One region of the Micromonospora sp. NPDC049102 genome, then DNA from elsewhere that is predicted to be linked to it. Evidence: riboswitches for the same ligand, from Rfam matches in the RefSeq annotation. Region 1 holds a riboswitch; the other holds the start of a gene.

Region 1 (4,414 bases):
CAGGTAGGCGACGTCCGCGACGTACTCCGGTGGGGTGGTGCCCTGCCAGGAGACGGACCGGTAGCCCTCGGCGTGGGGCTGCGCGTCGGCCAGGGCCGCCCGCAGCGCGACCCGGTCGATGTCGGCGATGGTCAGCCGGCGACGCACCTCGGCCAGCGCGGAGTGCGCGCCCATCGCGGCGGCGAACGCGTGACCCGCCACCGTTCGGGCCGGACCGCCGGGCAGGGTGGAGACCGTCATCGCCGTCACCCGTTTGCGGTCGTGCTGGCGCAGCAGGCGTACCCCGTACTCGCGCAGGGCCCGGCCGACACCCCGACGCCGCAGGTCCGGATGGACCGTCAGCTCGGCGGTGGCGTTGTCGGTGTTGTCGAGCTGCGGCAGGTCGAGCTGGAGGTAACCGGCGGGCGCACCGTCCAGGCGGGCCAGCGCCCAGAGCGAGCGGGTGCCGGGCATCGGGGCGTGGAAGAACCCGTCGAAGCGTTGCCGGCAGGACGGTGGGAAGTCCGGCAGGTCGGCCTCGGTGGCCGCCGCTCCGACCCGGTACGCCTCGTCGACCGCCGCCCGGTCGGCGCCGTCGAACGGCACGATCGTGATGCTCATGCCGGTGAGCCTGACAGCCGCAAAAGCGACAGGGCCAGCGATTATTCGCTGGCCCTGTCGGACGTGGTCGGGAGGGGCATTCGCACAACGCCTCCGGCGTTGGGTCGCAAGAACTTCAAAAGTCTTCGGCGAAATGCCCTCCCGCACGGAGCATCTTGCGCCGTCCGGTTCCTGCCGTCAAGTCCTGAGCGGCGGGTTTTCCACACTCACAGCGAAAACCCAGTCACCGGGCGGATTCAGCCCAGAAGCCCCGCGTCCCGGGCGGCACGCAGGGACGGCTTGATGTGGTGGGTCGGCCCGACCTGTGCGGCCACGGCGTCGATGGTCTTCAGACCCTCGCCGGTGTTGAAGATGACCGTCTCCGCCGTCGGGTCGAGCCGGCCGGACTCGACCAGCTTGCGTAGCACGGCCGCGGTCACGCCGCCCGCCGTCTCGGCGAAGACCCCGGTGGTACGGGCCAGGTCGCGGATGCCGGCGCGGATCTCGTCGTCGTCGGCGTACTCCATCCAGCCACCGGTGCGGCGCACCGCCTCCAGTGCGTAGAGGCCGGCGGCCGGGTCACCGATGTTGAGCGACTTCGCGATGCCGGTGGGCTTGACCGGGATGATCGTGTCCGTGTCGGCGTGCAGGGCCGTGGCGATCGGGTTGCAGCCGGCCGACTGCGCGCCGAAGACCTTCCAGCCGCCGGCCGGCGCGTCGACCAGGCCGATCTCGACCAGCTCGGAGAACGCCTTGTCAATCTTGGTGAGCAGTTCGCCGCTGGCCATCGGGATCACCACCTGGGCGGGAATCCGCCAGCCCAACTGCTCGGCCACCTCGTAGCCGAGGGTCTTGGAACCCTCCGCGTAGTACGGCCGGACGTTCACGTTGACGAAGGCCGTGTCCTCGAACTCGTCGGTCTCCACCAGCTCACCGCAGAGCCGGTTGACGTCGTCGTACGAGCCGTCGATGGCGACCAGTTCGCCGCCGTACACGGCGGTGGTGATGACCTTGCCCTGCTCCAGGTCGGAGGGGATGAAGACGATCGAGGGAACGCCGGCGCGGGCGGCGTGCGCGGCCACCGAGTTGGCCAGGTTGCCGGTGGACGCGCAGGCGAAGCGGGTGAAGCCGAGCGCCTTGGCGGCGGTCAACGCCACCGAGACGACCCGGTCCTTGAACGAGTGGGTCGGGTTGGCGCTGTCGTCCTTGACCCAGAGCGGCGCGGTGATGCCCACCTCGGCGGCGAGGTGCGGGGCCGCCACCAGCGGGGTCAGCCCCGGGTCGAGGGTGACCCGGGTGGCGGGGTCCTGGCCGGCGGGCAGCAGCGCGGCGTACCGCCAGATGTTGTCCGGGCCGGCCTCGATCTGCTCGCGGGTCACGGTGGCCAGCGCGGCGGTGTCGTAGTCGACTTCCAGCGGGCCGAAACACTCGTAGCAGGCGTGCTGGGCGGCGAGCGGGTAGCGGGCCGAACAGGCGCGGCAGACGAGGGCACGGGCGGGGCTGGCGGAGGTGTCGATGCGGGAGGCGGCGAGCGTCGACGTCATGTCGAGTCCTCTCATCTTTCCCCGCATCGCACGGTGCGGCGGGGACGGAATTGGCACCTGCCCCGCGGGTCGCTCAGCGGTGAGCGCGCGGGGTGGTTGCCGGGGCGTCGTCGGGCCGTATCCCTCAGCCCCTCTGGATGAGGTATTCAGTTGTGGTGCCGAGTCTAGGACAACGCCGTCCGCCGCCTCTACCGCGGATCCCAGGGTGTGGGTCAGCGGGCGATCTGTATCGCGAACGTGGCCACGGGGACGAGGTCGATGAACAGGGCCGCGTTGGCGGCGCCGATCCGCTGCACGCCATCCCGGCCTACTGACCGCGTTTCTCTGCCCGGATGCCCGGCGGACCCCGCGCCACCTTCGCCCCTTGGCTGCGATCCCCGCGCTGGGCAGGCAGGACCCCGCACCCTATGGAGCCGAAGCCGCGCGGATCATGCGGACAGCACCGCGGTGGGGCAGCGGCCCCAGAGCGTTGCACGGGGTCGCCTTCCAGCCTGGCCGGTGAGGATCTCCCCGACCTGGCCGCCGCTCTGACCTGCGCCGGCCAATCGCACCCCACCCGCGCCGCCCGGAGAATCCATCAGCTTTTCGGTGGACAGTTGAAGACGGCTGCAGACAGGTCGTTGAGTTCTTTGGCGTGGTTAGGCATGTTTCTCCCCAGGTCGAGGAGAGCGCTGACCCATTGGTCTTTCTGCTGCAGGTCGAGTTTGTAAGAATTGCCTTTGATGAACTCTCGGGCGTCTTTGAAGTTTCCAGTCTTCATATCGTTGATCATGCCGAGCAGCGACACCGTCACGGACGTGGCGTCGGGGTCGTCGCCGATTGCGGTGACCATCGACGCCAGACGGGTCGTGGTGAGATCGCTGACGTACCCCGATTCGCGTTCGGCGACCTGCTCGAGACCGAACGCGTCCAGAAGGGTGGCGGGGCGGTTCGCATCGGCGGCGGCGTAGTCGAAGACGACGTTGGCGTGGCCGGTGGCACCGAACTCCAGGACAGGCGCGAAGACGCTCAGCGCCGGCTGGTTGGGCACCCGTCCGATCATCTGCTTGACGTGGGTGAGGTTGGTCGACATGTCCTGCGGCGACCAGCCCAGACTGTTGAAGATCGTGCGACTGGTCGGCAGATCCTTGGCCCAGATGAGTTGGCCGAGGTCGTCGCTGATGCGGGCCACGGCATCGGTGGGGCGGGCGAGTTTGGCTGCGGCGTCCAGGACGGCGATGGTGATCCGGGACCAGAGCTCGCTGGAGGATTCGGTACGTCCGCCTGGTCGGGCGAGGCTGACTTTCCATTTGGTATCGATATCGAAGTTCGAGCCACTTTCCTTCGCACCGACAGAAGAGTGGTGCAGGACCGCGACGCCATACTTCTCTGCCACATTCAGCAGGTCGGCATCGACGGGGCCGCGGCGCACGACGATCGGCAGTTCGGCCCGCTGGGCGAACTGTTCCAGGAGATAATTCAGTGCATTGATGTCGGCGACAGCTGCGGCGCGGTTTTCGGCCTCGTTTTCAGCGCGCCTGTTGAGTTGCGGGGTGCCCAGCACGATGGCGGTGTGCCCACTCCCGGCGGGGCCGACCAGACCAGCGAGATACTTGACAAGCGACTGAGGAACGCCTGCGCTGTTGGTGGAGATGACGTACACGTTGGGATGACTGGTGGAGACGGAATCCGTCAACCGCAACGACCACGTCGGCGGCTCTGCCGCCTCAACAACGCTTCCCGGCTCGGCGGCGACAGCGGCGTCTTGCGTGGCGATGGGGGCGAGCAGGTTGCGAGTGCGCTCCGGATTGCGTATGCCCAGCGCCGCCAATGCAGCGACCGTCGGACCGTTGCCCACGGTGAGCAGCGTGCCGTGCTCGTCGGTGAGCGCCACACCAGCGTCGGTGCGAGCACTTGCCAGATTTGGACCGTGCTGAATGAGCATCGCCGCGCGTCGGCCGGGCTTTTGATTGCTCACGGGAACGTCACGAATCTCCCGAATTCCGCCCGCGGCGAGTCGGAATCTACCGTCATCGCCGAGCCTCGTCCCGGACACGAAAACGTCCGTGAGTCCGGCCGTCTGCGTGGAGTGCACCTTCACCACGCCGGCAGCAGCCAACAACCGCTTGTTGCTTTGTGGCAGTAGAACGAACAGCCGAGTGGCGAAATCGTTCAGCGCGGTGGTGCCGCTCGCGGTGACCGCCAGGTCGCACACCACCGCGAGGATGTCGCGACCCGCCGACCGCTCGTCCCCCACGATCATGTCACGCAACTGCTCAACAGTGATCAACCGGCCACCCACATATGGCCCG
Region 2 (4,414 bases), on a different contig from region 1:
CACCGGTGTCGACCCTGGTGCTGGTGCTGGTCACGCTGCTGGGCGCGCTGCCGGTCTACCGGCGGGTGGCGGTGGAGAGCCCGCACGGTGAGGGCTCGATCGCGATGCTCGTACGCCTGCTCAGCTACTGGCCGGGCAAGCTGTTTGTGCTGGTGCTGCTGGGCTTCGCGGCCACCGACTTCATCATCACCATCACCCTGTCCGCGGCCGACGCGACCGCCCACATCGACGAGAACCCGTTCCTGCCCGGCGGGCTCAAGGGTCACGAGGTGGTGCTCACGCTGCTGCTCGTGGCCCTGCTCGGCGCGGTGTTCCTCAAGGGGTTCGGCGAGGCCATCGGGATCGCCGTCGTCCTCGTCGCGGTCTACCTGTCGCTGAACGCGGTGGTGATCGCCGACGCGCTGTGGCGGGTGGTGAACCACCCCAGCGCGGTCGGGGACTGGAGCACCGCGCTGCGCACCGGGCACGGCGACCCGCTGATGGTCGTCGCGCTGTCCCTGCTGGTGTTCCCGAAGCTGGCGCTGGGGCTGTCCGGCTTCGAGACCGGGGTGGCGGTGATGCCGCACATCCGGGGGGACCGCCAGGACTCGGAGGATCGGCCGCTGGGCCGCATCCGGGGCTCGCGGCGGCTGCTCACCACCGCCGCCGCGACGATGAGCGTCTTCCTGATCACCAGCAGCGTCACCACCACCGTGCTGATCCCGCCCGAGGCGTTCCAGCCGGGCGGGGCCGCCAACGGCCGGGCGCTGGCCTACCTGGCCCACCAGCATCTCGGAGGGGTGTTCGGCACGGTCTACGACCTCTCCACCATCGGAATCCTCTGGTTCGCGGGGGCGTCCGCGATGGCCGGGCTGCTCAACCTCGTACCCCGGTATCTGCCCCGCTACGGCATGGCACCGACGTGGGCCCGCGCGGTCCGGCCGCTGGTGCTGGTGTTCACCGGGGTGGCGTTCCTGATCACGGTCGTCTTCTCCGCGAGCGTCGACGCGCAGGGCGGCGCGTACGCCACCGGGGTTCTGGTGTTGATCACCTCGGCGGCGACGGCCGTGACCCTCGCGGCGCGGCGGCGGCGTCAGCGCGGTCGCGCGGTCGCGTTCGGGGTCATCGCGGTGGTGTTCGTCTACACCACCGTGGCGAACGTCGTGGAGCGTCCCGACGGTGTGAAGATCGCCGCCTGTTTCATCGGCGCGATGATCCTGGTGTCGGCGCTGTCGCGGGTGTTGCGGGCGTTCGAGCTGCGGGTCGACCACGTCGAGCTCGACGAGGTGGCGACCGGGATGATCGACGAGCGCGCCGACCGTCGCATCCGCCTGATCGCGCACGAGCCGGAGCGCCGCGACCTGACGGAGTACCGCGACAAGCTGGCCCAGGCCATGGCGGACAACGACTTCCCCGACGACAGTGACGTGATCTTCGTCGAGGTCCGGATCACCGATCCGTCGGACTTCGAGACCGGGTTGCTGGTGCGCGGCAGCGTGGCGCACGACCACTTCCCGGTGCTCAGCCTGGCCAGTTCCTCGGTGCCCAACGCACTGGCCGCGCTGCTGCTGGAGATCCGCGACCGCAGCGCGCGACGCCCGCACATCTACTTCGAGTGGACCGAGGGCGGTCCGGCCCGCAACGTGCTGCGCTACCTGGCGTTCGGGCAGGGCGAGATCGCCTCGGTCACCCGGGAGATCCTGCGCCGTCAGGAGCCGGACCAGACGCGCCGGCCGCACGTGCACGCCGGTTGACCTGCTCGTCGGGCACGGGCCAGGGCTGGTGAGCGTGGTCATATCGGCTGGACGACCGACCAGTGGCTGCTGCTAACCTCGACGCAGGTCATGAGCGCCAGCGACAAGCCCCGGCTCGCTGGCCGGCAACCCTCCTCCGCGGTGGGGTGCCCCGGGTGAAGACCAGGCACCGGCAGGACGTCGGTGCAAGCGTGGCCTGGCACCCAGGTCAGCACCAAGACCCGGGAGACCGCATGTACATCCTCAGCCTCACGCCACCGGCCGTCCGGCGCATGCCGGCCCTGACCCGGCGTCGGCACGTGGACCTGATGCGAATGCGCAGCGCGGCGTGTACCGCCGCCTGAAGCGCTAACCCCTCCCCTCCCCGCCCTCCCCTCCCCTCTCCACCCTCCCCTCTCCACCCCGCCCACACCTCCCGGGCACCCACCCATCCGCGCGACCCCTCGCGTCGATCATGAAGTTGTTGCCCGTCCGACCGGCGTGTCGAGGCAACAACTTCATGATCGACGGGGTCGACCCTGTCTTTTGGAGATAACTGTGCGATTTCTTGGTCGATTTGTTGTTGTTGGGGCGGTTCTTGTTGCTGGTGGGTTGAGTGGCTGCGGGGGCGGGGGTGGGGATGGTGGCTCGGCGGCGGGTAGTGGCAGCAACCCGTACGGTCTGGCGCAGCCGGGTGTGCTGCGGGCCGGCACGCTGACCGACGCGCCGCCCAACGTGTACCTCAAGGACGGTAAGTTCACCGGCTTCGACAACGACCTGCTGACCGCCGTGGCCGGCGAGCTCGGCCTGCGGGTCGAGTTCGTCGGTACCGACTTCTCCGCGCTGCTGTCCCAGGTCAACAACCACAAGTTCGACGTCGGCAGCTCCTCGATCACCATCACCGAGGCGCGCAAGAAGACAGTCGACTTCGGCAACGGGTACGACTTCGGCTACTTCGGCCTGGACGTCCCGGCCGGTTCACCGATCAGCGGGTTCGACCAGCTCGCCGGCAAGCGGGTCGTGGTGGTGCAGGGCACCGTCCAGGACGACTACGCCACCGGCAAGCAGCTCGACCCGGTGCGTGTACCGGACTACAACGGCGCGATCAACCAGCTCAAGGCGGGCACCGCCGACGCCTGGATCGCACCGGCCGAGATCGGCGAGAAGTCGGCCGCCGACAGCAACGGCAAGATCACCGTGGCGGCCAAGCAGCTCAGCCCCGCCCCGACCGCGTACGCCGTCGCCAAGGATGGCGACAAGCTGCGCGAGGCGCTGAACAAGGGCCTCGACGAGGTGATCGCCGACGGCACGTGGAGCCGGTTGCAGGCCCAGTACTACCCGGGGCGGCCCATCCCGGCCGACTTCAAGCCGGGTAGCGGCACGGCGGCGGCCCCGGCCACGCCGTCCGGGTCGGCGCAGCCGTCCGCCTCGACGGCGTCCTGAGCGACAAGCGGTGACGAGCGAGCGGGACGGTAGGAGAGGCGAACGATGGATCCGTTGAGCACCCTGTGGGAGACGTTCTTCGACGCCGACGCGATGCGCGAGGCGCTGCCCGAGATGCTGACCGTCGGGCTGCCCAACACCCTGATCCTGGCCGTCTCCGCCGCCTTGCTCGGCACGGTGCTGGGTCTGCTGCTGGCCGTGGCCGGCATCTCCCGTAGTCGGTGGCTGCGCTGGCCCGCACGGGTCTACACCGACGTGTTCCGGGGGCTGCCAGCCGCGGCGACGATCCTGCTGATCGGCGTCGGGCTGGCCCCGCTGGGCATGCAGGTCTGGGGACCGGAACCGTACCCGCTGGGCATCCTCGCGCTGTCACTGATCGCCGCCGCGTACATCGGGGAGATCTTCCGCTCCGGCATCCAGTCGGTGGAGGCAGCGCAGTTGGAGGGCGCGCGGGCGCTCGGCTTCTCCTGGGCCGACGCGATGCGGCTGGTGATCATCCCGCAGGGCATCCGGCGGGTGCTGCCCGCCTGGGTCAACCAGCTCATCGCGCTGATCAAGGATTCCAGCCTGGTGTACTTCCTCGGTCTGGTGGCCAGCCAGCGGGAGTTGTTCCGCATCGGGCAGGACTACGCGGCGACCACCGGCAACGAGTCCGCGCTGCTGCTGGCGGGTCTGTTCTACCTGGCGTTGACCGTCCCGCTGACGCACGTCGTCAACGCGATCGACCGGCGGTTGCGCCACGGCCGGCCCACCACCGCACCCGCGGACGACGAGGACGAGGACGACCCAGCGCTGACTGGCATCCAGGAAGGAGACCGGCGATGACCACCACCGCGACCACCACCTCGGTCAGCGTCGACGCGCGTGACGTCCACCTGGCCTTCGGGTCGAACCGCGTGCTGCGCGGCGTCGACCTCAGCGTGCCGCGCGGCGCGACGGCCTGCGTGATCGGCCCGTCCGGTTCGGGCAAGTCCACTCTGCTGCGTACGCTCAACCGACTCATCGAGCCGGACCGGGGCGACGTCCTGCTGGACGGGCGCAGCGTGCTGCGCGACGACCCGGACGCGCTGCGCCAGCGGGTGGGCATGGTGTTCCAGCAGTTCAACCTCTTCCCGCACATGAGCGTGCTGCGCAACGTCACGTTGGCGCTGCGTCGGCTCCGCAAACTCGGCGAGGACGAGGCCGTCCAGGTCGCCCGCGCGCAGTTGGAGCTGGTGGGGCTCGCCGGTAAGGCCGACGCCCGGCCCGCGCAGCTCTCC

What was found. Region 1 has a riboswitch for S-adenosylmethionine ahead of thrC (threonine synthase). Riboswitches for the same ligand answer to the same signal wherever they lie in the genome.
Region 2: linked by a shared signal. The riboswitch ahead of ACGFH9_RS17445 (ABC transporter substrate-binding protein) and the one ahead of thrC (threonine synthase) in region 1 are both predicted to bind S-adenosylmethionine.

Annotation. Positions count from the first base shown of each region.
Region 1 is NZ_JBICTE010000003.1:140,294-144,707, reverse strand. It holds gene ACGFH9_RS05295 (GNAT family N-acetyltransferase) at 1-600, opposite strand, end outside; gene thrC (threonine synthase) at 837-2,123, opposite strand; SAM riboswitch class I at 2,132-2,267, opposite strand; gene ACGFH9_RS05285 (hypothetical protein) at 2,701-4,414, opposite strand, start outside.
Region 2 is NZ_JBICTE010000016.1:49,942-54,355, reverse strand. It holds gene ACGFH9_RS17450 (amino acid transporter) at 1-1,733, shown strand, start outside; SAM riboswitch class IV at 1,820-1,931, shown strand; gene ACGFH9_RS17445 (ABC transporter substrate-binding protein) at 2,325-3,155, shown strand; gene ACGFH9_RS17440 (amino acid ABC transporter permease) at 3,201-3,980, shown strand; gene ACGFH9_RS17435 (amino acid ABC transporter ATP-binding protein) at 3,977-4,414, shown strand, end outside.